Regions from separate parts of the Mesorhizobium sp. M0478 genome, predicted to be linked through region 4. Evidence: riboswitches for the same ligand, from Rfam matches in the RefSeq annotation. Region 4 holds a riboswitch; each other region holds the start of a gene.
The links. Region 4 has a riboswitch for cobalamin ahead of NKI64_RS26135 (aromatic ring-hydroxylating oxygenase subunit alpha). Riboswitches for the same ligand answer to the same signal wherever they lie in the genome.
Positions count from the first base shown of each region.

Region 1: linked by a shared signal. The riboswitch ahead of metE (5-methyltetrahydropteroyltriglutamate--homocysteine S-methyltransferase) and the one ahead of NKI64_RS26135 (aromatic ring-hydroxylating oxygenase subunit alpha) in region 4 are both predicted to bind cobalamin.
Region 2: linked by a shared signal. The riboswitch ahead of NKI64_RS17370 (DUF1636 family protein) and the one ahead of NKI64_RS26135 (aromatic ring-hydroxylating oxygenase subunit alpha) in region 4 are both predicted to bind cobalamin.
Region 3: linked by a shared signal. The riboswitch ahead of NKI64_RS17135 (CbtB domain-containing protein) and the one ahead of NKI64_RS26135 (aromatic ring-hydroxylating oxygenase subunit alpha) in region 4 are both predicted to bind cobalamin.

Region 1 covers NZ_JAMYRH010000018.1:13,424-20,844, forward strand. Annotated here, with positions in the region: gene metK (methionine adenosyltransferase) at 1-300, shown strand, start outside; gene NKI64_RS29005 (adenosine kinase) at 409-1,401, shown strand; gene NKI64_RS29010 (hypothetical protein) at 1,402-1,626, shown strand; cobalamin riboswitch at 1,805-2,005, shown strand; gene metE (5-methyltetrahydropteroyltriglutamate--homocysteine S-methyltransferase) at 2,097-4,445, shown strand; gene NKI64_RS29020 (cytochrome-c peroxidase) at 4,884-5,939, opposite strand; gene NKI64_RS29025 (hypothetical protein) at 6,849-7,202, shown strand; gene NKI64_RS29030 (glycosyltransferase family 10 domain-containing protein) at 7,340-7,421, opposite strand, start outside.
Region 2 covers NZ_JAMYRH010000006.1:303,841-311,261, forward strand. Annotated here, with positions in the region: gene NKI64_RS17360 (winged helix-turn-helix domain-containing protein) at 1-1,019, shown strand, start outside; gene NKI64_RS17365 (DUF6348 family protein) at 1,049-1,741, shown strand; cobalamin riboswitch at 1,801-2,007, shown strand; gene NKI64_RS17370 (DUF1636 family protein) at 2,046-2,471, shown strand; gene cobW (cobalamin biosynthesis protein CobW) at 2,474-3,526, shown strand; gene cobN (cobaltochelatase subunit CobN) at 3,545-7,216, shown strand; gene cobG (precorrin-3B synthase) at 7,213-7,421, shown strand, end outside.
Region 3 covers NZ_JAMYRH010000006.1:253,561-260,981, reverse strand. Annotated here, with positions in the region: gene NKI64_RS17145 (aromatic ring-hydroxylating oxygenase subunit alpha) at 1-232, opposite strand, end outside; gene NKI64_RS17140 (gamma-glutamylcyclotransferase) at 369-1,061, shown strand; cobalamin riboswitch at 1,129-1,324, shown strand; gene NKI64_RS17135 (CbtB domain-containing protein) at 1,361-1,540, shown strand; gene NKI64_RS17130 (CbtA family protein) at 1,556-2,365, shown strand; gene cobU (bifunctional adenosylcobinamide kinase/adenosylcobinamide-phosphate guanylyltransferase) at 2,358-2,870, shown strand; gene cobO (cob(I)yrinic acid a,c-diamide adenosyltransferase) at 2,870-3,484, shown strand; gene NKI64_RS17115 (hypothetical protein) at 3,509-3,823, shown strand; gene cbiB (adenosylcobinamide-phosphate synthase CbiB) at 3,838-4,827, opposite strand; gene cobD (threonine-phosphate decarboxylase CobD) at 4,826-5,881, shown strand; gene NKI64_RS17100 (tyrosine phosphatase family protein) at 5,878-6,387, shown strand; gene NKI64_RS17095 (creatininase family protein) at 6,397-7,200, opposite strand; gene NKI64_RS17090 (RidA family protein) at 7,254-7,421, opposite strand, start outside.
Region 4 covers NZ_JAMYRH010000013.1:171,356-178,776, forward strand. Annotated here, with positions in the region: gene NKI64_RS26120 (serine kinase) at 1-391, opposite strand, end outside; gene NKI64_RS26125 (PqqD family protein) at 544-966, opposite strand; gene NKI64_RS26130 (FAD-binding oxidoreductase) at 1,128-2,228, opposite strand; gene NKI64_RS26135 (aromatic ring-hydroxylating oxygenase subunit alpha) at 2,266-3,513, opposite strand; cobalamin riboswitch at 3,631-3,832, opposite strand; gene NKI64_RS26140 (DUF680 domain-containing protein) at 4,332-4,538, shown strand; gene NKI64_RS26145 (DUF680 domain-containing protein) at 4,604-4,807, shown strand; gene NKI64_RS26150 (DUF680 domain-containing protein) at 4,879-5,112, shown strand; gene NKI64_RS26155 (ABC transporter ATP-binding protein) at 5,185-6,297, opposite strand; gene bglA (beta-galactosidase BglA) at 6,365-7,421, opposite strand, start outside.

The DNA.
Region 1 (7,421 bases), on a different contig from region 4:
GGACTTGCGGACGTGTGCGAGGTGCAGCTTGCTTACGCAATCGGCGTGGCCAGTCCGGTTTCCGTCATGGTCAACACGTTCGGGACAGCCAGGGTTGAGGAAAGCAGGATCGAGCGCCTCATTCTTGAGTTGTTCGATCTCAGACCGAAAGGCATTATCAAGATGCTTGATCTCTTACGCCCTATATATCGCAATACAGCGACCTATGGCCATTTCGGCCGTGAAGAGCCTGATTTCACCTGGGAGAAGACAGACAGGGCGGACGAATTGCGTCGCGAGGCAGGACTCGCCGCCCCGTGAGAGCCGCCGGCGAACGGATCGGCAAGCGGAAAGCCCATTTCCACCGGGCAGACCCGCGCCTGGCAGGCGTGGCGAGAAGCCGGCTCGGGTTTTTTGGCGGAGACATTGATGCCGGATTATGACGTGCTTTGCATCGGCAATGCCATTGTCGACATCATCGCCCAGTGCGACGAGGCATTCCTCGAGATCAACGGCATCATCAAGGGCGCGATGAACCTGATCGACACGCGCCGCGCCGAACTGCTCTACAGCCGCATGGGCCCGGCGATCGAGGCCTCCGGCGGCAGTGCCGGCAACACGGCGGCCGGCGTAGCCAGCTTCGGCGGACGCGCCGCCTTCTTCGGCAAGGTCTCCAACGATGCGCTGGGCGAAATCTATGCGCACGATATCCATGCACAGGGTGTCGCCTTCGACACCAGGCCGCTCAAGGGCGAGCCGCCGACGGCGCGCTCTATGATCTTCGTCACGCCCGACGGCGAGCGCTCGATGAACACCTATCTCGGCGCCTGCGTCGAGCTTGGCCCTGAGGATGTCGAGGCCGACAAGGCATCCGGCGCCAAGGTTACCTATTTCGAGGGCTATCTGTGGGATCCGCCGCGCGCCAAGGAGGCGATCCGGCAGACGGCGAAGCTCGCACACGAGGCCGGGCGCGAAGTGTCGATGACGTTGTCTGATTCGTTCTGCGTCGACCGCTACCGGGACGAGTTCCTCGACCTCATGCGCTCGGGCACTGTCGACATCGTCTTTGCCAACAGCCACGAGATCAAGTCGCTCTACCAGACAAAATCCTTCGACGAGGCGCTGGCTCAGATCCGCAAGGACTGCAAGATTGCCGCCGTCACCCGTTCCGAAAAAGGCTCGGTGATCGTGCGCGGCGACGAGACCGTGGTCATCGAGGCGACCGCCATCAAGGAGTTGGTCGACACCACCGGCGCCGGCGACCTCTACGCCGCCGGTTTCCTGCATGGCTACACGCAGGGCCGCAACCTCAAGACCTGCGGCGACCTTGGCTCGCTGGCGGCCGGCCTGGTGATCCAGCAGATCGGCCCAAGGCCAAGGCAGAATTTGCGCCGCGAGGCGGAAGGGGCTGGGTTGCTGTAGATGCGCGGGCAACTAACCAGCCGCCCTACTGACGCGATGACCGCAGTGGCGGAACTGTGTCAAAGCTCGCTGATAGCGACAGCCATTCGCTTCGGAGAACTGACCCATGCTGCTGCCGTGAAGCTCGCTGGAGGAGCGGTGCAAGGCGTGCTTGCCATGACGGCATTCACCGTCCTCCAGATCGTCACCAGCATTTTCCAGAAGCTCAGCTTGGGGGGCCAGTAAGGTTCCTGAGGTAACGGAGAACTCGCGGCGTCGGTCGGACCTGACTTGCGATCACGTCCCACGATGCCGAATGCGGGCAGCAGACTGAATATTTCACAATGCTAGACAAAGGCGTAAAACGCGACCATATAACGACATAAACATTTCATTATGCGTCATTGACAAAGAGCGGGTTGCTGTGATTGTCTGCTGTTGTGGTTCTCGCGTACGGTGCTGCCGCAGCGGAGCTAAGAGGGAAGCCGGTGCGATGCCGGCGCTGCCCCCGCAACTGTTAGCGGCGAGCCAATCCACTCATGTCACTGAGGCGAATACCCTCGGGAAGACGGGTGGAGGCTATGACCCCGCGAGCCAGGAGACCTGCCACGGCGAATTACGTCCACGGGCGGGGTGTCTCGGTGGCCGCTGCAACCGGCGTGCCGGCCTGCTAGCGCCTTCCTTGTCACCGACGCCCCCAACCATCGGGGTATGACATGACTGTCTCTCAGCAAATTCCTGTAGCAACGCTCGGCGTGCCGCGCTTCGGTCGTCGGCGAGAACTGAAATTCGCCCTCGAAAGCTACTGGTCCGGAACATCGTCCGCTGGCGACCTTCTTGCGACGTCGAAGGCGCTCCGAGCCGCTAGCTGGGAAGAGCAGCGCGATCGCGGCGTGTCGAAAATCCCGTCGAACGACTTCTCGCTTTACGACCATGTGCTCGACACCGCAGCCATGGTCGGGGCCATTCCATCCCGGTACGGCTGGAATAGCGGCGAGGTCCCACTTGACATCTACTTCGCAATGGCGCGCGGCAACCAGGGTCAGACGGAGGATTGTGGACACGCTGGTCACCAGGAGGAGGCTCATGGACCTGGTGTAACCGCGATGGAAATGACCAAGTGGTTTGACACCAACTACCACTACATTGTGCCGGAACTCGATGATGATCAGACGTTCGCCCTCTCGTCATCGAAGCCGGTCGATTACTTCCTCGAGGCTAAAGCTCTCGGCATTCACACACGCCCAGTCATCCTTGGACCCATCACCTTCCTCAAGCTGGCGAAATCGCGTGCCGAAGGATTCGGTCCCATCGCGCTCCTACCGCGGCTGCTGCCCGTTTACGAGCAAGTCCTGCAGAGGCTGAAGCTGTCGGGAGCCGACTGGGTGCAGATCGATGAGCCAGCGCTTGTCCTGGATCTGAACCCGAACGAACGAGCTGCGTTCGAATTCGCCTATGGCCAGCTGTCGAAAGCCGCGCCCGAGCTGAAGATCATGCTGGCTACGTATTTCGGGTCGCTGGGAGACAATCTCGAAACCGCGGTTTCTCTGCCCCTGGCCGGCCTGCATATTGATCTCGTGCGCGCTCCCGAGCAGCTGGAAACGGTGGGTCGGCTCGCTCCGAAGGATCTGGTGCTCTCGCTCGGCTTGATCGATGGCCGCAACGTCTGGCGTGCGAACCTGCCCGCCATTCTCGACCGCATCAAACCGATCGTCGCCGGCTGGCCCTTGGACCGCGTCGAAATCGCGCCTTCTTGCTCGATGCTGCATGTGCCGATTGACCTGCGCATGGAGACGGAACTCGAGGCCGACATCAGGTCGTGGCTCGCCTTCGCGGCCCAGAAGACCGACGAGCTGGTCTTGCTGGCCCGGGCCCTTTCCAAAGGCAGGGATGCGGTGGCAGCCGCGTTGAAAGCTTCTGCCGAGGCTGCCGCCACTCGCTTGACGTCCACGAAGATCCATGACCCGCTTGTTGAGGGGCGGATCGCCAGCATTGACCATAGCATGAAACGACGAGAGAGCGCTTTTGGCGAGCGCTCCAGAGTCCAGGCCGGCACGCTCGGGCTGCCGCCGTTCCCGACGACGACAATCGGGTCCTTCCCGCAGACGCCGCAGGTACGCCGCGCGCGGTCCGCTCATGCGAAGGGCCAGCTCAGTTATGTCGATTACGAGATTTTCCTGAAGAAGGAGATCGAGTCAGCAATTCGTTGGCAGGAAGAGATCGGGCTGGACGTGCTGGTGCACGGTGAGTTCGAACGAAACGATATGGTACAGCATTTCGGCGAGCAGCTGTCCGGCTTCGCCTTCACTCAGCATGCCTGGGTGCAAAGCTATGGGTCGCGCTACGTGCGTCCCCCCATCGTCTTCGGGGACGTATCGAGGCGCAATCCGATGACGGTGCGCTGGTGGCAATTCGCCCAGTCGCTTACGGAAAAGCCCGTGAAGGGAATGCTCACAGGCCCAGTGACCATTCTCAACTGGTCCTTTGTTCGAGACGACGTACCCCGCTCCGAAGCCTGCCGCCAGATCGCGCTCGCCATCCGCGACGAAGTGACGGATCTCGAAAGGTCCGGCGCAAGGATGATCCAGATCGATGAGGCCGCGTTTCGCGAAGGATTGCCACTGCGCCAATCTGACTGGAAAGCCTATCTCGACTGGGCTGTCGAATGCTTCCGGATCGCTTCAACGGGTGTAAAGGACGCGACTCGAATCCACACCCACATGTGCTATTCGGAGTTCAACGAGATCATCGACGCGATCGCTGGAATGGATGCGGATGTCATTTCGATTGAGACGTCGCGCTCCAAGATGGAACTGCTGGACGCCTTCACGAGCTCCAAATATCCGAACGAGATCGGTCCCGGCGTCTATGACATTCACTCACCACGTGTGCCGGAGGTCTGCGAGATTTCGGACCTAATCATGCTTGCCCGCGAGCGACTGTCCGACGGCCAACTGTGGGTAAACCCGGACTGTGGCCTCAAAACACGCAAATGGGAGGAGGTCCGCCCTGCCCTCATGAACATGGTCGCTGCAGCGCGCGCGCTCCGGGAGAAAGTGGCCTGAGGCTTCTCCTTCCTCACCGTGTGGTGAGCTACCGGCTGGCTCCTGTCGGCCGTGAACATGCCAAACCGGCACACTCTTGGAAATGAGCCACTCGGCGCAAATGTGCAATTTCCCTACGGCACGTGTCTTAATCCCGCAGAAATATAAATGTGGCACTACGCTATAATATTGGTTCCTTGGGGACATACAGGCCCCGCGCCTCGAACAAATCGGACACGCGTCGTTTCTCAAAGTAGACTGCTTGGCGCGTTCGCTCAGGCAGCGACAATATATGGTGCTGCGTCTGTCCGCCCCCAGTTGATCGCGCAGACTACGGGCGAGGTGGCAGGGTTCGGGTATCGCTAGCGTCCCGCCAATTCGGAGATGGACGTCGCAATTCGTGTCGCCAAGTAAAAATCGCCAATCATTTTCGATTGCGAGTCCGCAGCCGATTGGCCCTTATTTTCCTGAGATCTGCGTTACAGGCCGGGGCGTTGTCACCGTTTCTGAGGGTAAGATGGGATAGGCGACGTCAGGTGCCTCTCCGGTCAGCGAGTTGAGGAAGGCAACAAGCAGGTCAACTTCTTCGTCCGCCAGTACTACGCCGAGCTGGGTGGTCCCCATAATGGCGACGGCCTGTTTCAGATCCCAAACCTTGCCCGAATGAAAGTATGGCGCGGTGAGTGCAACGTTGCGCAGCGGCGCCACGCGGAAGACATAGGAATCGTCGGCTGCATTGGTGACCTCAAATCGGCCCTTGTCTTTGTCCGGCAGGACTTCGGCGCTGGGCCGTTCCACGAGGCCGAATGGGTAATAGGCTTGCCCACCAACGTTGATGCCCGCATGGCAGGACGAGCAGCCTTTGTCCATGAAAAGCACCAGGCCCTGTTTCTGTTCGGAAGTCATGGCAACCTCATCACCATTCAGGAAGCTGTCGAACGGGGCAGGTGTGACCAGTGTCGCCTCGAAGGCTTCGATCGCCTTGGCGAAGTTGTCGAAGGTGACCCGATCAGCTTCAGCCGGAAAAGCTGCATCGAACCACTCGACATATTGCGGCATGGACTTGAGAGTGGCGATGAGTTGGCCCGGTGTATTGGCCATTTCGATCCCGGCTTGGACCGGTCCCTTCGCCTGAGCCTTCAGGTCTTCGGCACGACCATCCCAGAACTGGGCGATATTGAAGACAGCGTTCAGTACAGTCGGCGCGTTGCGCTGTCCCTTCTGCCAACCATGGCCAATCGAGGTTTCGTGATTGTCGTCGCCGCCGGTGGCCAGGTTGTGGCATGAATTGCACGACAAGACGCCTGACGCCGAGACGCGTGGATCGAAGAACAGTGCCTTGCCGAGAGCGATCTTTTCCGGGGTGATCGGGTTATTGGCGACTGTCGGCGTGGTGGATGGCAAAGCCGTGAAGGTGGCCAATGCCGTATCTCTGAGGTCGGTTGGGATCCAATCCGCAGCAAAGGCGGTGGGTGCCAGCAAGGTGACAGCCATCGTACTGAATAGGATTTTCATAATTGGTCTTCCTGCGTCGTCCACGCAGCCATTATGCGATCTGCGGCTCATGAACGCCCTGAGCTAGATCAGCTTGAGGGAGAGGACGGGGTCTCACACCTGTTTTCGCAGCTGAGCTGGGACCCTCTTGGAAGTGATCGCTCTTCTCGATTGGACTTCAGGGAGGAGGAGTATCCCTGGTTGGCAACCGGTTTTATGCATCAAAGCACGCCCTGAGGGCGGCTTCGTAGATTCGGTCACTGCGATCTTCCAGCCAAGGTTGAGAAAGTCGACAGCATCCGCAAGACTGGCAATCTCTTGCACGATGTGCGCTGCACGCCTTGCGAAAAGTGAGCTTCTGAAACGTCAGGGTTCATTCGTTCCTCCTGACCTGCTGATTGCGTGAATCGGCCTTGTCGACACCCGCCGACTGCACATTGTGATGTCACCAGCGATGGCGGTTTCAATACCTAAGCAGCGACGGTCTATGCGACAGTATGGAGGTCGTAGCGGAATAGCCGTTCTGCCTTCATCGATCGTCACACCGGCATATAGCTCCGCTTCTACGAACATCCCATCACGCGAGGATGGCGCGGCGCTTGAGCAGGTCCACCCGCTGCAACTGCCTCACACCTTGATCCACAGATCCTAGGCGATGACCATGTTGTCGTCATCATTTGACGGGCGCGGGGCATTGGCTCATAAGCGAGCCACCGCGAACTGTGCGGTTGCCAGTGCGTAATGAAGTGAATTGGAATGATCTTCGGTTTGGGAAACACGCACGTCCGACGCAGCTTGCGTTGACAGAGGCGGTTTTAGGCGCAATAGCACCTCCGCTGGCCTATTTTGTGGAGTTCAATTGTGGGTCGGCCAAAGGCGCGGCGCCGGACCGGCCCCTTGTAAACGTAATCAAAGAGAGAGAGACCCTGCATGGAAGAAATCTTACCGCGCATCGCCACTGGTGCCGGCATCGGCCCGGCTGTCGCAGAGAAGGCCGTTGGGTTAATGCTGGGTTTCCTGCGGAGCCACGCGGCCGACGGTCCCGGCGCGCGCATGATCGAGGCCATTCCGGGAGCTTCGGAATTAGTAGCGAAGTATCATGGCGACGACCCAGAGGGTGGCGGCCTTATGGGGCTCGGGCAGCAATTGATGGGTGAGGGTCTCAGCATGGCAAAGATCGCCGCCCTCGCCAACGAGACGATCGCCTGCGCCAAGGAACATGCCGGCGACGAACTCGTGGACGAGGTCCTCAATTCCGTTCCTGGCCTTCCCCAGTTCGTCTGATTAGCGGCAGCCGGGGGCGCATGACCTTGTGCGCCCGTGCCGGCCCGTTTGCGCAGCAGGCATTCTCCGCCGGGCGTTCCGCACCGATCTCGTGAGACCACCAACCGCCGGGCACGCGGAGCGAGCGTTGGAGTACTTCATTCGTCTATCGAAAAATCAACTTCAGGCGATTCGATGTGTATAATTTCTGGCGGTAAGGGTTTATCCTGAACGCTTTCG
Region 2 (7,421 bases), on a different contig from region 4:
CGCTGGCTTTGCTCGACAATGCGGCCATCACCCGCAAACGCACGGTGTTCGAATACTGGGCGCATGAGGCCTCGTTCCTGCCGGTCGAGACCTACCCGCTGATGCGCTGGCGCATGCAGCGGGCCGAGCAAGGCGACGAAATGTATCTCGGCCTCGCCAAATGGGGCCGCGAGCACGCCGCCTATATCGAAGAGATCTACCGCGCGGTCGCCGAGCGCGGCCCGATTGCCGCTTCGGCACTGGAAGGCCAGAAAGGTTCGGGCGGCTGGTGGGGCTGGAGCCACGCCAAGCACGCCTTCGAATGGCTCTTCTGGGCCGGACGCATCACCACGGCGCACCGCCGTGGCTTCGAACGCTTCTATGACCTGCCCGAGCGCGTGCTGCCGCAGGCGATCCTCGATCTGCCGGTGCCGACCGCCGAGGACGCGCACCGCGAATTGCTGCGCATTTCTGCCCGCGCCCACGGCATCGCGACGTCGGGTGACCTGCGCGATTATTTCCGCTTGTCGCCGGCCGACATGAAGGGCCGGTTGGAGGAACTGGTCGAGATGGGCGAGTTGCTGCCGGTAAACGTCGAAGGTTGGGACAAGCCGGCTTACCTCTATAGGGACGCCCGCCTGCCGCGAAAGATCGAGGCCCGCGCCTTGCTGGCCCCCTTCGATCCGGTGGTCTTCGAGCGCGCGCGCACCGAGCGTCTCTTCGATTTCCGCTACCGCATCGAGATCTACACCCCGGCCGACAAGCGGCAATATGGCTATTACGTGCTGCCTTTCTTGCTCGGCGACAAGATCGTCGCCCGCGTCGACCTCAAGGCCGACCGGCCTGCGAGTGTCTTACGCGTCCACGCCGCCTATGCCGAAGCAGGCGCACCGCCTGAGACCACCGCACAGCTTTTCGAGGAACTAAAGGAGATGCAGGGCTGGCTTGGCCTTGAGCGCATCGAAGTGACGCCGGCCGGCAATCTGGGGCCGGCATTGGCTAGCGAGAGAGATGGCCAACCCTTGCAGCGTCTGTCATAGACGCCTCAATAAGCCTCGTAGGTTGTGCAATGGCATCGGACAAAGTGCTCGACATGATCCATGGCGCCCTCATTGCGCATGGAATAGATGCAGTCCGCAGAGATAGGGACGTCATGCTCCAATCGAAGCAGCTTCGGTTTGAGGCTGAGGTGTTCGAGACGAGTTCTGACCGGCTGGTCCTGGAAATCTACATTTTTTCTCCGCTGCTTGATGTTCAGCCGGTCATTGAATCCTTTGCTGGCTTCGGCGACACGCGCGAACAGGAACTGAACCAGGCGTTTGAAAAGTTTCTCCGTGGTGTTTTCCATGTGGCCATTGAGGGACTGGCCGATCACGTCTGCGAGAACATGCAGGCCGAAATAGAGCTTTGGCAGCGAAGCAGCGCCAGTTGGAAGATCTGGCGAAAAGATGCCCGCTGGAAAATCTATAGCGGCCCGGTCATTTCCCAGGCCACAACCGAGCTATGCTCGCTGACACCAGGCTATCCAGCATTCTATGCCAAGCTGGAAAAGCTGTTCACAGCTTCGGTACCCCCCGGAAGCCATTTTGTCCGGACCTTTCTGGCAGGCTTGAAGGGCACGCTGATTAGTGCCGAAGTCCTTCTGGACAACGCGGTTTGGCATGAGGGACAGAATCTGGCTGTCGGTCATGACTGGGACTATAGCGATGGCTATCAAGCTATCCGACAGGTCATCCTGGCACTGCCGGAAGCCGGGACATGACAGCCCCTGCCGACATCGCCATGTCGTAGCCGTGCGTTGACACCGCTGCCTGCAAAAGCCTAAAATCCGCTCCAGACGGTCCCCTGCCCGCAACGGCAAGGGCCAAGAGGGAATGCGGTGCGGGACGAAAAAATCCCAAATCCGCGGCTGTCCCCGCAACTGTAAGCGAAGAGCCAAGGCCGAAAGCCACTGGGTAACACCGGGAAGGCGGCTAACCAAGGCAATGACTCGCGAGCCAGGAGACCTGCCGTCTGAGACAAAGTATCCGATCGCCTGGCGGGTTTCCGGGCAAGGAGCACGGTTTTTGGACCAGAACAGCAGTTTTTCGGCTGGCACAACGGACATTGCGTCCGGCGACAACGACGCCCTGACCGGCGTGACCGTCATCGTCTGCGCCTCCTGCCGCGATGAGACCGGTTCCGACGCCCATCCGCGCGCCGGCGAATTGCTGGCTGAGGACACAGGCCGCGCCGCTGCCGGCGATATCCGGGTCCGCACCGCCGAATGTCTCGGCAATTGCAAGCGCCGCCTCAGCGCCGCGATCCTGCGCGATGGCTGCTGGAGCTATGTCTTCGGCGATCTGACCGCAACCAGCGGCGCCGACCTCGTTACCGGCGCAAAGCTCTTCGCGACTTCGGCCGACGGCCTCATCCCGTGGCGCGGCCGGCCCGATAGCCTCAAGCGCGGCCTCGTTGCCCGCATCCCACCCCTCGACATGCTGAAGGACTGACGATGAACGCTTCAAACCCGGCCGCCAACCTCTCCCGTGTTCCCTGCACTGTCGTTACAGGCTTCCTCGGCGCCGGCAAGACGACGCTGGTCCGCCATCTCCTGGAAAATGCCGGCGGCAAGCGCATCGCCATCATCGTCAACGAGTTCGGCGACATCGGCATCGACGGGGAAATCCTGAAAGGCTGCGGCATCGACACCTGCCCCGAGGAAAACATCGTCGAACTGGCCAATGGCTGCATCTGCTGTACAGTCGCCGACGATTTCGTGCCCGCCCTCGACAAGATCCTCGCGCTGACACCGAAGGTTGACCACATCCTGATCGAGACCTCGGGCCTGGCTCTGCCCAAGCCGCTGGTCCAGGCGTTCCAGTGGCCGAGCGTGAAGAGCCGGGTAACCGTCGACGGTGTCATCGCCGTGGTAGACGGCCCGGCGCTGGCCGAAGGCCGCGTCGCCAACGACATGGACGCTTTGCAGGCACAGCGCGCTCAGGACGAGACGCTCGACCATGACGATCCTGTCGAAGAAGTGTTCGAGGACCAGATCGCCTGCGCCGATTTGATCATCCTGTCGAAGAGCGATCTGATGGACGCCCCCGGTTCGGCCCGCGCCAACGCCATCATCAATGAACATTCCGCCCGCGCGGTAAAAATCGTGCCGACTGCGCATGGCAAGGTCGACCCGTCGGTGCTGCTTGGCCTCGGTCTCACCGTCGAAGACGACATCGAGAACCGCAAGTCGCATCACGACGGCGCTTTCGATCATGAGCATGACGATTTCGACACCTTCATCGTCGACATCCCCTCGATCGCCAATCCCGACGACCTGGCCAAGCGCGTCGCCACCGCCGCCGAACAGGAAAACGTGTTGCGTGTAAAAGGCTTCGTCGATGTCGGCGGCAAGCCGATGCGGCTTTTGCTGCAGGCCGTCGGCCCGCGCGTCAATCATTACTATGACCGCGCCTGGGCGGCTGAGGACGACCGCCGCTCGCGTCTTGTCGTCATTGGCCTGAAAGGACTGAACCGCCCGGCGATCGAGCGTATACTCGCCGGCTGATCCAAACCACGAGCCGAAATGCATATACTCACCACCACATCCGCCTCGCTCGACGATCTCGCCGAGCCCGTCGATCTCGGGCAGACGCCGGCGGATATCGTGGCGCTGTCCTTCACCGACAGCGACCTCGCCGGCCTCGCGGCGGCGTGGAAGGCCGATGCCGCCCGCCTGCCGTCGATGCGGCTGGCGGCGCTGCGCGACCTGCGCCATCCCATGTCCGTGGACCTCTGGATCGACAGCGTCGCCCGCCACGCCAAGGTGATTTTGGTGCGCATCCTCGGCGGCTACGACTGGTGGCGCTATGGCTGCGACCAGCTTGCCGCGACTGCCCGTGCGAACGGCATCAAGCTGGCGCTGCTGCCGGGCGAGAGCCACGACGAGGATCTCAGGCTGATCGAAGCCTCGACGCTGCCCCGCGCGGAGCTGGACGGCCTGCTGGGCTATTTCCGCGAGGGCGGGCCGGAGAATATGGCAGCGCTGATGCAGCGGCTGGCGGGGTTGGCTGGGCAGGATGCGGCGGCGGCTGAGCCGGTCAGCGTGCCGAAAGCCGGGTTTTATGAGCCTGGCTGCGGCGTGGTCGAATTTGCCGATGTCGGCGTTCCGTCACACCCCCCTCTGTCCTGCCGGACATCTCCCCCTCAAGGGGGGAGATCAGCCGTCACCACAGCCGGCTCCTCTTCGGCCCCGTTGAACAGGAAGCTGTCTGGGTCATCTAAGATTGGCGAAACCGTTGACGACAGATCAATCTCCCCCCTTGCGGGGGAGATGTCCGGCAGGACAGAGGGGGGTGGGCGGGAACTCGGCGCAGACAACATCAACTCTCCCATCATCCCCATCCTCTTCTACCGCTCGATGCTGCTGGCCGCCGATGTCGCGCCAATCGATGCTCTCTTTGATGCACTCCGCCAGCGCGGCATGAGACCGGTCCCGATCTTCGTCTCCAGCCTCAAAGACCCGACCTCCCTGGCCTTCGTCGAAACTGCTCTGGCCGCGCTCAACCCCGCCGCCATCATCACCGCAACCGCCTTCGCATCCGGCGCCGAACCGGGCGTCGAAACCTTGTTCGACCGCGCCGGCGTGCCCGTCTTCCAGGTCATCGTCGCCACCACCCGCCGCGACGTCTGGGACAACAACCAGCGCGGCCTGGCGCCCGCCGACCTCGCCATGCATGTCGTGCTGCCCGAACTCGACGGCCGCATCCTCGCCGGCGCGATTTCCTTCAAGGGCGAGAGCGAGACCGACCCGGCGCTCGGCCACCGCGCCTTCGCCAACCGCCCGGAACCGGATCGCGTGGCGCAAGTGGCGGACAGGCTAGCGGCGTTCACACGGTTGCAGCAGACGCCCCGCGCGACGCGTAAGTTGGCGATCCTCATTCCGGACTATCCGAGCGCGCCCGGCCGCACTGGCTATGCAGTGGGCCTGGATGTGCCGTCCAGCGTGCTGGCCATGCTGCATGACCTGAAGGAGCAGGGCTATCGCGTTGACGGGATTCCAGAAACGCCGCGTGCGCTGCTGGACGCGTTGGAGCGGAGCGATGGTGGGCTGGGGCTGGATGAGTATCTGGACTTCTCAAAGGATTTGCCGGCTGAGGCACTGGCTGCAGTCGAGGCGGCATGGGGCGTCCCTTCACCCTCCCCCTTGTGGGGAGGGTCGGTTCGCGACATTCGCGAAGCGGATGGCGCGAAACGGGGTGGGGGTAGCGGTGCACCACCCCCACCCGGCCCTGCGGGCCACCCTCCCCACAAGGGGGAGGGCAAGAGCGGCTTCCCCTTCCGCGCCGCCGCCTTCGGCAACATCACTGTCGCTCTCGCCCCCGACCGTGGCCGCTCGGCCGACCGCCGCGCCGATTACCACGACCCGACGCTCCCTCCCCGCCACGACCTCATCGCCTTCGGCCTGTGGCTGCGCAAATCGCTCCGCATCCATGCTCTCATCCATGTCGGCGCTCATGGCACGCTGGAATGGCTGCCCGGCAAGACGGTAGCGCTCTCACAAAACTGCTTCCCCGAGATCGTCACCGGCTCGTTGCCCGTCATTTACCCCTTCATCGTCTCCAATCCCGGCGAAGCGGCGCAGGCGAAGCGGCGTATCGCCGCCGTCACGCTTGGCCATCTGCCGCCGCCGCTGACCGGTGCCGGCCTAGACGAAGGGCAGCACAAGCTCGAACGCCTCGTCGACGAATATGTCCAGGCCGACGGCCTCGACCGCCGCCGCCGCGATCGTCTGGCCAAGCTGATCGTCGACACGGCGCAAAAGACCGGCTTCGCCTCCGAAGCCGGCGTCGCCGGAACCGATGCGCCCGACGAGGCGCTGCGCCGCATCGACGCCTGGCTCTGCGACCTCAAGGATTTCGCCATCAAGGACGGCCTGCATATTTACGGCCGCGCGCCAGACGACGAACCCGACGCCATGCGCCGGCAAAGCGCCGAAGCCGAGAAGGCCGCGCTGCTGGCGGCGCTCGACGGCCGCCACGTCAAGGCCGGCCCGGCCGGGGCGCCTGCGCGTGGCCGCTCCGACGTGCTGCCCACCGGCCGCAATCTCTTCACCTCCGATCCGCGCACCATGCCGACGCCGACCGCCTATGATCTGGGCCGATCGGCGGCGGAAGAGGTCGTGCGCGGCTATATGCAGTCACATGGCGACTGGCCGCGTTCTCTGGTCATCGACCTCTGGGGCTCGGCCTCGCTGCGCACCGGGGGCGAGGAGATCGCGCAAGGCCTGGCGCTGATGGGCTGCCGGCCGCAATGGGACAGTGCCACCGGCCGCATCACCGGCATCGAGGTGCTGCCGCCGGCCACGCTCGGCCGTCCGCGCATCGATGTCACCTGGCGGATTTCGGGCCTGTTCCGCGACATGTTCCCGACCCAGATCGCGCTGATCGACGCCGCTGCCAACGCCGTTGCCGTGCGCGACGAGGACGATTCGGAAAACCCGCTCGCCGCCAGAACCCGTGCCGATGGCAAGATCGGCCCGCGCATCTTCGGCACCTCGCCCGGCACCTATGGCGCCGGCGTCGAGGACCTGTTGTCGAGTGGCGACTGGGCCGCGCGCGAAGAAATCGGCCGCGCCTATCTCGATGCGACATCGCATGCCTATGGCGGCGCCGAGGGCGAAGGCATTGCCTCCCCCGGCGCTTTCGAGACCCGCATCGCCGAGGCCGATCTGCTCGTCCACACCGGCGACGATCCCGGCCGCGATATTCTCGAGGGCTCCGCCGATGTCGCCTTCATCGGCGGCTTTTCGGCCGCCCTTGCGGCATTGGGCCGAAATGCCGACGTCATCGTGCTCGACACCACCGACCCGCAAAAGCCGAAGCCGCGCTCGGTCGGCGAGGCTGTGTCGCGGGTTGTGCGGGCGCGAGCCGTCAATGCGCGTTTCATCGCCGGCCAGATGCGGCACGGCCCGCGCGGCGCATCGGAATTCGCCGAGACGGTCGATCGCCTCATCGGCTTTGCCGAAACCACGCACGCCATTTCAGGCGCGCTGATCGAGGCCGTGCATGATGCCTATGTCGGTGCTCCCGATGTCCGCGCCTTCATCCTGCGCGAAAACCCGGCCGCAGCCAAAGTCATCGCCGAACGCTTCCTGTCGGCGCGCCGGCGTGGGCTGTGGCATCCCTTGCGCAACTCGATCGACGACGATCTCGCGGCGTTGATCGCCGAGGCCGAGGCGCTCGGGGTCGCGGTATGAACGCCTTCTCGCGCCGCGGCGCCTGTCCGGCTCTCTCGGCGCCGATGCAGACCGGCGATGGCCTGCTGGTGCGGCTTAATCCTGTAGCTGGAGGTCTTTCGCCCAAGCTTTTGATCCGACTCGCCGAATCCGCCCTGCGGCACGGCAACGGCATCATGGAAGTGACCGCACGAGGCAACCTGCAGATACGCGGCCTGACAGCGGA
Region 3 (7,421 bases), on a different contig from region 4:
CGCCGGTGTCGTCGCGGAGCACGACGATTTCCTGTGTGCCAACGCGGAATGTCCTGAATGCCAAAGGCTGGGCAAGATCGGCCTCGCGGCAGACGAGCAGCCAGCTTTTGTACCAGATGGCGTCGAGATCGCGCTGGTAAGCCTCGCTATCCCAATAGGCCGATGACGGTAGCGTCGGTTCGGCCCGGCTCAGGCCGTTATAGGGGTCGCGCTCGCTCGGGTTGGGATGCATGGCTGGCTTCCTATGAAGCGTCAGCCGACACCCCGGCAGATAGTTTGTCAATCAGAGTGCCGCATTGCCGGTTGCAGGCGCGGCGCATAATCATGTCGTGGACATGGGACATTCGGAAATTGGGGGGATTCGGAAATTGGCCGCACGACAGATGTCGCTTACGCCGGAGCTGGTCGCGCGCTGCTGGCGCGAGATCAGGGACCCCGGGCCGGATCCGGACGCGATGCATCTCGATGACGCCGACTATGACGCGCTGCTGGATGAATTGCAGGTCGAACTCCCGGATAGCGAACCGCTATGGCTGTTCGGCTATGGATCGCTGATCTGGAAACCGGAAATAGATTATGTCGAGGACCGCGTTGCGCTGGCGCGCGGCTGGCATCGGTCCTTTTGCATGAACATGACGCGCTGGCGCGGCACCAAGGACAGCCCCGGCCTGATGATGGCGCTGGACCGTGGCGGACAATGCAAGGGCGTCGCCTTCCGGCTGACCGAAAGTAACCGGCGCGGGCAGTTGGGCCGGCTTTTCCGGCGCGAAGTCACGCTGAAGCCGACAAGCTACCGGCCGCGCATGCTGAAGCTTGCAAGCGAGGCCGGACCGCTCAGGGCATTGGCCTTCGTCATCAACCGCAACGGCCTGACCTATTCAGGGCCGCTCGACGAGGGCAAGGTCGTCGAAAGGCTGGCAACGTCCTGCGGGCACTGGGGGTCGGGCGCCGACTATCTCTACAACACGGTGAAAAACCTTGAAGAGCGCGGCATTCACGATCGCCATCTGTGGCGGCTGCAGCGGCTGGTTGCCGAGCGGATCACCGCGTTGAACCCGTAACGCCGCATGGCGCATTCGCGCTGTTGGCCGGCGGAATTTGGTTTGCCGGATGCGGCCGTTTCAGCCTATAGTCATGCATGTCGTCGGTTCCGTTAGGGACCAAGAGGGAATGCGGTGAGGGCTGACTTGTTGCCCAATGCCGTGGCTGCCCCCGCAACTGTGTGCGGTAGTCCTCTCCAAGCCACTGAGGATTTTTTCCTCGGGAAGGTGGGGAAGGGCGCTGATCCGCGAGCCAGGAGACCTGCCGGCGACAGGGAACTGACTTCGATGCCCTCGGGTGGAGGGCGAAAGGACAAGATATGAATACCGCTTCCGTCTCCCTCGGCGCTTCCGTCTCCTCGCAGTCGCGCTTCATGCAGCTCGTGCTTAGCGCGTTTCTGGGCATTTTCGTCGTCGGCGTTGTCGGTTTCTCGCATATCGATGCGGTCCACAATGCGGCGCACGACTATCGCCATTCGATGGCGTTTCCCTGCCACTGACGAGGATCTGACATCATGAACCTGTTTCGCAACGTCGTGTTCATCGCGGCGATCGCAGGGCTCGTGGCGGGTGTCGCTCTCGCCTGCATGCAGGCCTACGCCACCGTGCCGCTGATCCTCAAGGCCGAGGTCTACGAAAAGGCTGGTGGCGGCCATGAGCATGAGCATGCCGCGGCGCCCGCCGCCAACGCTGCGGACACCAATGCCATGAGCACCGCCGCGCCGGCGGAAAATGCCGTGAGCAGCGCAGCACCCGCACCGGCTGAAGCTGCCGCGCCAGCGGAGGACGAAGGCTGGGCGCCGGCCGACGGCTTCGAGCGATTCGCCTTCAGCGTGCTGGCCAATATCGTCACCGGTATCGGTTTCGCGCTGGTCCTGGTGGCGGTTTCCGAATTCGCCGGCGGCATCGGCAACTGGCGCCAGGGGGTGTTCTGGGGTCTGGCCGGCTTTGCCGTATTCACGCTGGCTCCGGGCCTCGGCCTGCCGCCGGAACTGCCGGCAATGCCGGCGGCCGATCTCATGCAGCGCCAGATCTGGTGGGTGGCGACGGTTGTGGCGACTGCCATTGGCCTTGCCTTGATCGCCTTCCGCACCTCGGCGCCGCTGACCGTCCTTGCCGTCGTTCTGATCGTCGCCCCGCATATTGTCGGCGCGCCGCAGCCCGACAGTTTCGAGACGCCGATCCCCGAAGGCCTGCATCACCAGTTCGTGGTGGCGGTGACGGTGACCAATCTGGTGTTCTGGTTGGTGCTCGGCGCCGTCATTGGCGTGGTGCGCGAACGCTTCACCGGCTCGGCGACCAGCCTGCGCGACAGCTTTGCCTGATCGCAGTTTGACCTTTATCATCGGCGGGGCGCGCCCCGGCAAGAGCGCGCATGCCGAAACCCTGGCGACGGCGTTGCCGCCGCCATGGGCCTATATCGCCACCGCCGAAGCCTATGACGATGAGATGCGCGAGCGCATCGCGCTGCATCGCTCGCGGCGCGGCGAAGGCTGGGCGACCATCGACGCGCCGCTCGATCTTGTCGGAGCGCTCGAAGCCTTGCCCGACAACCAGCCGGTGCTCGTCGATTGCCTGACGCTGTGGCTGACCAATCATATGCTTTCCGACCATGATCTCGAGGCGGAATGCCGGCGGCTAGCCGACATGCTGTCGCGGCCGCGCGGGCCCTGGCTCGTTGTCTCGAACGAAGTCGGGCAAGGCATCGTGCCCGACAATGCGCTCGCACGCCGGTTTCGTGATGCCGCCGGCCGTCTCAACCAGCAGGTCGCGGCGGTTGCCGATACGGTGCTACTGATGGTGGCGGGGCTGCCGCTCAAGGTGAAATGATGACCGATATCGACGCAAAAGACGAAGAACGCCACCGCGCCAAGATGGCCAAACGCAAGGCGGTGCAGGACGCCGAGGTCGCGGAAAAGACGGTCGAGAAGGGGCTGCTGATCGTCAACACCGGACCCGGCAAGGGCAAGACCACGGCCGCCTTCGGGCTGGCGCTGCGCATGCTCGGCTATGGCAAGCGCGTCGGCGTCGTCCAGTTCATCAAGGGCAAATGGCACACCGGCGAAAAGGACGCCTTCGCGGCGTTCGGCGACCGTGTCGTCTGGCACACGATGGGCGAGGGTTTCACCTGGGAGACGCAGGATCTGAAGCGCGACATTGCGGCGGCCGAAGCCGCCTGGGCCAAGGCGCTGGAGCTGATCGCCGACCCCTCTGTCAGCCTTGTCGTCCTCGATGAGCTCAACATTGCGCTGCGCTACGACTATCTCGATCTCGACAAGGTGGTCGCGGCGCTGAAGGCGCGGCGCGAAGGCCTGCATGTCGTCGTCACCGGCCGCAATGCCAAGCCGGCGCTGGTCGAGGCGGCCGACCTCGTCACCGAGATGGGCGTGACCAAACACCATTTTTCCGCAGGCGTTAAGGCGCAGCAGGGAATCGAGTTTTGAGGGTCTAACTTCGGGAGATGACCGTTGGAACAAGCGGTAATTGTCTATCTTCTTCTGAGCGGCGGTCATTTCGGGGCGCCGGAAGAGCGGCAATCGGTCCAAGTTCTGGAGGATCGGTTGGAACAAGCTGTTTCGAATGCGCATGTCGGCGAATTTGATGGCGACGAGTTTGGCGAGGGCAAATGCACCCTCTATCTGTACGGGCCAGACGCCGAGAAGCTTTTCCTTGTGATTGAGCCTGTGCTGAAATCCTCGGCAGTGGCCGCCGGCGGTTACGCGATCAAAAGATTTGGCGCGGCGGTGGATTCAAACGCCAAGGAAGTCCGTGTCTCTTGGTGAGTCAGGCGGCGCATCTACTGCGAGATCAAAACATCCAGGTAGATGACGACCGCGGAGAGCAATCCAAACAGCGCGATCAGCAGATAGTCTGCTATCTGGTAAAGTTTCAGCGCCCGCCGGATGTCGGTGCTGTCGGCCTCGCGGCGGCCGCCTTCGCCCATATAGGCGTCCTCGACGATGACGCCGCCATAGCTGCGCGGGCCGGCGAGCGCCAGGCCGAGTGCGCCGGCCATTGCTGCTTCCGGCCAACCGGCATTGGGTGAGCGGTGCTTTTTGGCGTCGCGCCGCACTGCTTGCCAGGCGTTGCGGGGATCGGCGCCGTCAACGAGAAAGGCGGCGGCAACGATCAGCAACGCGGTCAGCCGGGACGCCGGCAGGTTGATCCAGTCGTCGAAGAGTGCCGCCGCGCGGCCGAAGGCCTCGTGGTGCGGGGTGCGGTGGCCGATCATCGAATCGGCGGTGTTGGCGGCCTTGTAGGCGACGCCGCCGGCCAGACCGCAGACACCTGTCCAGAAGGCGGGCGCAACGATGCCGTCGGAGAAATTCTCGGCCAGGCTTTCGATGGCGGCGCGGCTGACGCCGGCATGGTCGAGCTTCTCTGGATCGCGGCCGACGATGCGCGCAACCGCAATGCGGCCGAGCGCCAGCCCGCCGGTATCCAGCGAATCGGCCACCGCCTCGACATGTTCGGTAAGGCTCTTTTGCGACAGCAGCGACGAGGCCAGGATTGCCGTGATGATCATGCCGGCAGGAAAGAGCTGCCAGAGCAGGATTTGCACGATGAAGGCGATTGCCGCCGGCACCAGCACGATCACCAGCAGCGCCTGCACGCCGCGGCGGCGACGCAGCGCGTCGGAATCAGTGTCGCGGTTGAGCCTGAGGTCGAGAAAGGCTATCAGCCTGCCGAACCAGGTGACGGGATGGCCGACGGCACGGAACAGCCAGTCCGGGTAACCCAGGATGCGTTCGATGGCCAGCGACAGGAAAGCGATCAGGATCGACATGAAGCTTTCTGATGGAGCGATTACTGTGGTGGATCACGGTGGATCCCTTGGCCGGGCGAGGGCGCTCTTCCCTCACGCGCCACAACCTTTCGTCGATCTCTCGACAGGTATCAATCCGCACTCCTACCCGCTTTTCGAGCTGCCCGCCACCGCCCTGTCACGATTGCCGGAGGCCGCGCGCCTGCGTGAGCTGGCCAGGGTCGCGGCCGGCGCCTATGGCGCGCCTTCGGCCGAGAATGTGGCGGTCGCCCCGGGCACGCAGATCCTGCTGCCGCGCGTCGCCTCGCTGGTCAACCCCGGCAAGGCGCTGGTGCTCGGGCCGACCTATGCCGAGCATGCCAGGGCCGCCGCGATTGCCGGCCATGCGGTGGCGGAGGTCGACGATTTCGAGGCGCTTGCCGGAGCCGAAATTGCCATCGTCGTCAATCCCAACAATCCCGACGGGCGAGTCGTGTCGCGGGAAAGGCTGCTTCGGCTTGCCGAGACATTGCGCGCCATAGGCGGTCTGCTGGTCGTCGACGAAGCCTTCATGGATGTCGGCCCGCACGCGGAAAGCCTGGCCGGCGATGTCGGGCGGGGCGGCATCGTCGTGCTGCGCTCGTTTGGCAAGTTCTTCGGTCTCGCCGGCCTGCGGCTCGGCTTCGCACTTTCCAATGCGGTGACGGTCGAAAGGCTTGAAACGCAATTCGGCCCTTGGGCGGTCGCCGGCCCAGCGCTCGAATACGGCATCCGCGCGCTTGCCGACAGCGGCTGGCAGGCCGACATGCGGCGGCGGCTGGCGCAGGATGCGGCGCGGCTCGATGCGCTGCTTTCGCGCTTTGGCGTTGCTGTCGCCGGCGGCACGACGCTGTTTCGCTATCTCCGGCTTGCCGATGCACCGGGGCTGTTTTCGACGCTCGGTGAGCGCGGCATATTGCTCAGGCATTTTTCCGAGCGTCCCCAGGTGCTCCGCGCGGGGCTGCCTGGAAGTCAGGAGGAATGGCAGCGGCTCGAATCGGCGCTTGCCGACTGGCACGCACGGCGCGACGATGGGTCGAAGGAGATCGCGCCATGATCCATATCTGTTCGCTGGCAAAGCTTGAGGAGACGGTGGCCAAAAGCGGCGCCGAGCGCGTGCTGTCGCTGCTCGCTGCCGGCACCGAGGTGACGCGGCCGGCCTCAATCGCGAGGGAAAACCACCTGCATCTGGTCATGCACGACATCGCGGTGGCGCAGGACGGCATGACCATGCCCGGCGAAGGCCATGTGCGCAATCTGCTCGATTTCGCCCGGAAATGGGACCGCGCCAAACCCATGGTCGTCCATTGCTATGCCGGCATCAGCCGCTCGACCGCCTCGGCCTATATCATTGCGGCGGCGCTCGCCCCGAAGCGCGACGAAGTCGAACTTGCGCAGACATTGCGGAAGCTTTCGCCCTCGGCGACACCCAATCCACGGTTGATCGCCGTCGCGGATGCTCTTCTCTCACGACAAGGCCGCATGATCGAAGCGATCGAGGCGATCGGACGCGGCGCCGATGCTTTTGAGGGTACGCCTTTCGTGTTGAAGATCGACGGCTAAGGCGGCCCGCTATGCCAGCCAGTCGGCAAGCTTCGCCTTGCGCACATCCTTCAACAGGGTGATGAAGCCGTCGGCCTGATGCTCCGCCGTCAGTCGGCCTTTCTCGGCCGTGGCAATGCTGGCATCGCCGACCACGCCGTTGGGGTTGAGATCCCCAGCGATCCAGGCGAAAGCGTGCGTTCCGGTGTGGCGCAGCAGCGCAAATTCGGTTTCGGCGCGGGCGACCTTGGAGGCGAAATTGTCGGCCTTGGCCATGTCGACTAACTCCGGGCGAAAATGCAGCATCAACGAGGTCTCGACGTCGCCGCCATGGATGCCCTGGCGGTCTTCCAGCTCGGTGTACATGCCGGCGGGGCGGCCGAAGCGCTGCCAGCTGGTCTTCACCGCCAGCATCCTCTCACGCACGCGCAGCTCGCGCGTGACGATGCCCATGATCTCTTCATTGCCGCCATGCGAGTTGACGACGATCAGTTTCCTTACGCCTGCGCGGGCAACGGACAGGCCAAGCTCGGTCCAGGCATCGACCAGGGTGGCCGCCGGCAGGGTGAGCGTGCCCGGCGCCTGCAGATGCTCATTCGACTTGCCGACCGTTTGGACCGGCAGGATGCGGATGTCGAGATCGCCGGGCAGGCGGGCGATGACCGTCTCCAGCATGCCGTTCATGATCGAGGTGTCGGTTGATACAGGCAGATGCGGGCCGTGCTGCTCGATCGCCGCCACCGGCAGCACGGCAATCGTCGCCTCCGGATCGATCGCGGCGTATTCGGTGGTCCGGTAGTCGCCCCACCACACGCGTCTGTTTGCAACGGTCATGTCATGCCTCTTGACTGTGAGGGAGACCTAGCGCGCCAAACGTCGCCTGTCGATCACCCAGCCGCAATCGCCTCGACCTCGACCTTGAACTCCGGCCGCGCAAAGCCTGACACGATCATCAGCGTCGAGGCGGGCGCGGGGCTGGCAAACAAGCGGTCGCGGACGTCCATATAGGGCCGCAGAAAGGCGCGGTCGGTGACGTAGGCGTTTATGCGCACGAT
Region 4 (7,421 bases):
GCTGCGCCCCGACATGGCGTTGCGGATCATGGAACTGCCAGAAGTCGAGGTCATGATAGTAGCTGCCGCGCAATCCGGCCTCTTCCAGCCGGTTGGCAAAGGCATGATGGTTGTAATCGCCTCGGCCCCAGGTGGCCGGGGCGGGGACGCCATCGATGGCCGGGTGGGCGACGAAAATGCGGCAGCCGTCAGATGCAGACGGATTTTCCGGGGCCGGTATGAAGGCATGGCTCATGGCTTCCGCCAGCGTGCCATGGTCGAGGTGGACACTCAGGTCCAGTCCCGGCAACCGCACGCTGGCGGCAACGGGATAGAAGGCGGCGGCGCTTTCCGCGGCCGCCAGCACATGGCGGGCATAATCCGGCAGGGTTTGCAGCGTGATCAAAGGCATGTGTTGGTTGTTCAGCGTCCAGAATTGCGCCGGGTCGCCTGATGCATGTCGCTCGGGGTGGCCCCGGTTTTGAGACGACGACATGCATAAAATCAAAGATCTAAACCGCGTCGCCTGAGTCCGTTCAAACGCGACGCGCTTTAGGGAAACGATTATGCCTGTTTCACCGCCGGCCAGCCGAGAGGTTCCTCGACCTCATGGATCGGGTCGACAATGATGAGATCGGCAAGGTCGTCATGGACATCGACCTTGAGCGGCTCATTGCTGGCAGCAAGCGCAGACGACAGCTCGCCCGAAAGCGGTTGTGCCGGTGTTTCGGCTGGCGCAAGCAACCCGAAATCGAGCAGTCGGGCAACGAAGCTTTCGAGGTCGGCCAGGCTTATTTTTGCGGCGCCCGCGGCAGCTCCGACCAGCGCTTCAGTGGCGACGCCGGACGACAAAGCCTGCCAGACCCGGCTGCCGGAATCGGAAAAGCCGAAATACTTGCCGTTCGAAAGATCGAGAACGACGGCTTCGCCATCGAATGATTCGAAAACGATGTCCTTGCTTGCGACCGCGTAGACCCGCTGTTGCATCGCTGTGTCCCCCGTCCCATGCGCCCTGAAGGGATGCGCCGGCTTCACGGTCTGCCAAGCCCTTCCTAAGTGCGTCTAAATCACTTGGCCGTTGGTTGGCAAGACAAAGACCCGCGAATACAACGCCTGCGTCGGCGACCGTTGCGGCGAAGTCGACCGGCTCAAGCCTCGATTTCGAGCGCCGACAATGGTTTCGAGCAGCAGGCAAGGATAAAACCGTCATCGATCTCGTGGTCGAGGATGCCGCCATTGTGGCTCATCTCGACTTCGCCGGAGACCTTCTTCACCTTGCAGGTGCCGCACAGGCCGAACTCGCAGGCGGCGGGAATCCGCACGCCCGAGCTGCGCGCGGTCTGCAGCACGGTCTGGCCGGCGACGCAGCCGGCGTCGACCTCCGAAAGCGAGAAGCGGATCGGCGTCACGGCTTCGACAGGTGCAGCGATGCCGTCCTCGACCGGGGAGGCAAACGGCGCCGGAATTTCCTCCACCACAGGCGCGGCAAAGCTCTCCTGATGGTATTTCGTCATGTCGAAGCCGGCGGCATCCAGCATGCCGCGCACGGCGCGCATGAACGGATCGGGGCCGCAGCAGAAGATTTCGCGCTCGCGGAAGTCCGGAGCCAGCAAGGGCAGCCGGATCGCATCGATGCGGCCCATATGGCCGTACCAGCCTTCGCGGCTGGAACGTTCCTCGATCATGAAGCCGAGCGACAGGCCGGGCATATGGCCGCCGAGCAGTTCGAGTTCCTTGCGGAAGATGATCTCTTCGGCACGCCGCGCGCAGTTGACGAAACCGACATCGGTCCATGGCGCGCAGTCGTTCAGCCAGCGCAGCATCGACATCATCGGCGTCACGCCGGAGCCGGCGGAAATGAACAGGTATTTGGCCGCCGGGTGGCTGTGCAACGAGAAGTCGCCGGCCGGTCCGTAGGCCTTGACATGCGAACCGGGCACCAGATGGTCGAACATCCAGCGCGTGCCGATGCTGCCGGCCTGCGCCTTGACCGTCACCGCGATCGAAAACGGCCGCGATGGCGACGACGACAGCGTGTAGGTGCGCATCAGCGGCCCGTCCGGTGTCGGCAGTTCCAGCGTCAGGAACTGGCCCGGCTTGTAGCGGAACCAGGTCTGGTTGTCGGAGCGGAAGGTGAAGGTCTTGACGTCGGGCGCCTCGTCGCTGACGCCGATCACTTCCAGCACCTGCAGCCTATCGTTCCACGGCGCCATCTGGTCAAGATGGCGATAGAGCCCAAGATCCGTCATCGCATTCATCCTCTGGTCCCTCTTCGCCTGCTCCAGCTCACGCGACGCTGCGTAGCGCCGGCCGGCCGCCTTCGGCAAGGCGCGGGCCGATGAAGGCCGCGTACCATTCGACGAACTGGATCACGCCGCCCTCGTGCAGCTCCGAATAGGGGCCGGGCTCATAGGCCGGAGACAGGATGCCAAAGGCGTTTTCCTCGACGATGCGGCGGTCCTGGTCGTTGGTCTCGGTCCAGACATGGGTGAGCTCCTCAAGGTTGTAGTCGACCCCCTCGACCGCATCCTTGTGCACCAGCCACTTGGTCGTCACCGCGGTTTCGGTGGCGCTGATCGGCAGCACCCGGAAGGTGACCGCATGGTCGATCAGTATGTGGTTCCAGGTCGTCGGATAGTGGTAGTGCATCAAGGTGCCGATGCGGTCGGCGGCAACAGTGTCGGACAGGTTCTTCGTCACCGCGCGCTTTCCCGACATCGTGTAGCTGACGGCATCGCGCAGCAGCGGCGCGCGGGTGGCGCGGTATTGCCCGGCCGGATCGATGCGGAACTTGCTCGGCAGGCCCGCCGCCTCGCATTTCGCCCAGTGCGCCAGCATCTCCGGATCGCTGTCGGCGCCCTGCACGCCGGTCACCGTCGGCGCTTCGGGGAATGTCTTGCACAGCTCTGGATGATTGCCGGCGCAGTGATAGCATTCGCGGTTGTTTTCCCAGACCAGCTTCCAGTTGCCCTTCTCGATGATGGTGCTCTCGAAGGCGACCTTGGCTTCATTCAGCCCGTGCGGCTTGAGGTAGGGCTCTATCATGGCGCGCATCGGCGCAAAGTCGGCAGGTTCTTTTGCCAGGCAGATGAAGATATAGCCGCCGACGCTCTCGCAGGCGACGGGCTTCAGGCCGAACTGGCTCTTGTCGAAACCGTCGGCCATCTGGCGGGCAAACAGCAGCCGGCCGTCAAGCTCGTAGGTCCACTGGTGATAGGGGCAGACAAGCTTTGCCGCCATGCCCTTCTCAGTGTTGCAGACACGGCTGCCGCGATGGCGGCAGGAATTGTGAAAGGCGTTGATGTTGCCCTTCTGGTCGCGGACCAGCACCACCGGATAATCGCCGATCTGCACGGTGATATAGCTGCCGGGCTTCGGCAGTTCGCAATCATGGCCGATGAACAGCCAGTCGCGATACCAGATAAGCTCCATGTCGAGCTTGAAATAGTCCGGGTCGGTGTAGAAGGGCTGTTCCAGCGAAAAGCCTTGCTTGCGGCCGTTCAGGAGCCTCAGCATGTCGTTGCGCGTATCCATAGTTCTGTCCTCGTGGTTTAAGGACTGAACTTGGTGGTGATGGAGGAAGGATCGGACGCAGGCCGGCGCGGCGCCGGACATGCACTATCCACCTCTTGACCGCCCACCGCGATCAGTCGAGTCTATGCATCTCGGGCTGGTTTCCGGGCTCTGGAGTTGTCCTTGCGGACCATCGCGACACCTTCCCAGGCTCTTGCCCAGTGGTCTCCCGTTGCGACTTCAACTCCACCACCGTTGCGGGGGCAGCGCCGGATTCTGACCGGCTTCCCAATTCTCCGCTGCGTCGTCACGAAGCGGCACCTGAGATGCGATCATCTAATCACGGCAGCGATCGCGACGTCGGCATGAAAGCGACATCATATCCATGCGGCGCGACACGCGCGGCATACGCCCCCCGCCGCCGGTCAAAGAGCTGAGACGTTTCTTGCGACGCCATCATCGCCGTTTCGAATCGCTGCGGATCCAGTTCCGATCGGGGGCAAAAAGGGCTCAACGGTATCGAAAAGTTACTATTAGCAATCTCTAATCGAACCGAACGGTTCGTTTCTGTTGACAATGCGTGCAGGACGGTGTGAACGACGGCCCGGAAACCGACACCGGAGCGAACCACTCGGTCGACATAAGCAACTGAAAACAATGCGATAAATGACCATAGAGGAACTTCCTGGCACAATTTCAAGGTGCAGGACCGTGGTCCACACGGAACAACTTCGTGATTGGAAACCAGCCTATGGCTTTCCCACATCGGGGCTGTCCGAACGACGCGAATTCCTCCCAAGACACGCCGCTAGACGGACAGACAAACTGGAGTCCTAAAAATGAAAAAGATCATCCTCACTGCCGCAGCCGTTTTGGCGATCACCGGCAGCGCCTTCGCCGGTAGCGACAATTACGGTTCCAATGGTGCGAACCAGCCAGCCGTCTCGGTCGACAGCTCGTATACGGCTTCCATTCAGAAGCCGGCGCAGGCTGACAAGCAGCCTGTCGTTCAGGGCGCCGACCGCGACCTCTACGGCAATCGCTGATCCCGACCAAAGAAGGGCGGCTAACCCGTCGCTCTCGGGATCCCAAAAAATTCAGGAGTATTGAAATGAAAAAGATCATCCTTGCTGCCGCCGCCGTTTTGGCCATCTCCTGCAGCGCTTTCGCCGGCAGCGACAACTACGGTTCGAACGGCGCCAACCAGCCTGCGATTACGTCGACCGATAGTGGCCATACGGCTTCGGTTGAGAAGTCGGCTCCAGCCGAGCAGGCGCCTGCCCACGGTGCAGACCGTAACCTTTTCGGCCGCTAAAAGCCGGTTTCCAGCACGTGGCGGGCTTATCCGCTGCAGCTGGCGGCATCAGAAAAATTCAGGAGACTAAAATGAAGAAGATCGTTCTTGCCACCGCAGCCGTTCTGGCTGTTTCGAGCGCTGCCTTTGCCGGCAGCGACAATTATGGCTCCAATGGCGCCAACCAGCCGGCCGCTGCCGTCGACACCACCCGCACTTCGTCGACCGGCACCAACTCGGCGGTCTACAAGCTGCTGAACTCGTCGAACGACCAACAGAAGTTCGTTCCTCAGAGCAGCGACAGGGATCGGTTCGGCAACAACTAACAGCCGAAGCTTAAAAAAAGAGCGGCGGGCCTGGCCCGCCGCTCTTTTTTATGCCTGTACGACGCAGCTATCTCAAGCCGCCTTCACTTCCACCGGCTTGAGCGAGAAGGAGTGCCCATCGGCGTCGAAGATGTGCAGGTCCCCGGCATCCGCGGTCAGTCGCAGCTTTGCCCCGCGCTTGACCTCGACATTGCCGGGCAGCTTGGTCACCAACGGCAGGTCAGCGCGGCCGATATCGACATAGACAAGCTGCACCTCGCCGAGTTGCTCGACATAGTCCACCACGCCCTCGAAAAGATATTCCGCGCCGGTGGCGGCCGACAGATCCTCCGGCCGCACGCCGAAGCTGACTGCCGCACCCTTTGCTGACGCCGGCGTTGCAATCGGCACCGTTGCCTTGCGGCCGCCGACATGGCTGACGATTGTCGGGTTGCCCGTCCTGTCGATTGTCGCCGGCAGGATGTTCATGGCCGGCGAGCCGATGAACTGGGCAACGAACAGATTGCCGGGCCTCTTGTAGAGGTCCATCGGCGTGCCGACCTGCTCGATATGGCCATCCTTCAGCACGACGATGCGGTCGGCGAGCGTCATCGCTTCGACCTGATCGTGGGTGACGTAGATCATGGTCGTGGCAGGCATCGATTCCTTGAGCTTGGCGATCTCGATGCGGGTCGCGACGCGCAGCGCCGCGTCGAGATTCGACAGCGGCTCGTCGAACAGGAACACTTTCGGATTGCGCACGATGGCGCGACCGATGGCGACACGCTGGCGCTGGCCGCCCGACATCGCCTTGGGCAGGCGGTCGAGATATTTGGTCAGCTGCAGGATTTCGGCGGCCTGCCGCACCCGCTTGTCGATCTCGGCCTTGCTTTCCTTGCCGATCTTCATCGAGAAGGCCATGTTGTCGTAGACGGTCATGTGCGGATAGAGCGCATAGGACTGGAACACCATGGCAATGCCGCGCTTGGAAGGCGGCACGTCGTTCACCACCTCGCCGGCGATCTTCAGCTCGCCGGAGGTGATCTCCTCAAGCCCGGCGATGGACCGCAGCAAGGTCGACTTGCCGCAACCCGACGGGCCGACGAAGACGATGAACTCGCCCGACTTTATGTCGAGGTCGATGCCGTGGAGAATGTGCAGATTGCCGTATGATTTCTTCACCTGTCTCAGCGTGACATCGGCCATAATTTCCTCCCAGTGATTTCCCTAGAGAACCTGGATTTCCTCAAAAAATCCAGTTTCGTCAAAAAACTCAGTCGATGCGCCCGAACCAGGCGCCGTAGCCGCCGAGGCGGATGGAACCTGTGCCGGATTGTCCCGAAAAACCGTGCCCGGCCAATGGCAGCAGCGCCTGACCACCGAGATCGACCTCGGCCGGCTTGCTGGCCAGATTGAAGACGCAGACGATCTGCTCATTGCCCTCACGGCGGGTGAAGGCGACGGTGTCGCCCTCGCTTTCGATGAACTCGATGTCGCCTTTGGCCAGGGCCGGATGCTGGCGGCGGAAACCGAGAAAGCGCCGGTAGTGCTCGAGCAGCGAGGCCGCGTCGCCCTGCTGAACATTGACCGCTTGCGACAAATGCTTGCCCGGCACCGGCAGCCAGGGCTTGGCCGTCGAAAAGCCGGCATTGCTTGCGGTTGCATCCCACACCATCGGCGTGCGGCAGCCGTCGCGGCCCTTGAATTCTGGCCAGAAGCGAATGCCGTAGGGGTCCTGCAGATCCTCGAACTGCAACTCGGCTTCGCCCAGCCCAAGCTCCTCTCCCTGATAGAGGCAGACCGAACCGCGCAGCGACATCAGCAGCGCCGAGATAACCTTCAGATAGGCAGCCGGGTCGGCCTCGTCGGCGGCCCAGCGCGAGGCCGGACGCATCACGTCGTGGTTGGAAAATGCCCAGCACGACCAGCCGTCGCTGGCGACCTTGCCGAAGGCTTCCAGCACCTGGCGCACCTTGGCGGCGCTGATCTTTTCCGGCGCCAGGAAATCGAAGGAATAGCACATGTGGACGCGTTTGCCGCCGGCGGTGTAGGCGGCGACCACTTCCAGCCCGCGTTGCGAATCGCCGACTTCGCCGACTGCGGCGGTTGCCGGATATTCGTCGAGCAGCGCCCGGAACCGTTCGAGGAAGGCAAGGTTTTCCGGCCGGCTCTTGTCGTAGATATGGTCCTGGTAGTTGTAGGGATTGACCGCGGGTGCTGTCTGGTCGTTGCGCTCTTCGGGCGGCAGCGGCGGATTGTTCTCCAGCCCCTGGCTGTGGAAGTAGAAATTGATGGTGTCGAGGCGGAAGCCGTCGACGCCGCGCTCCAGC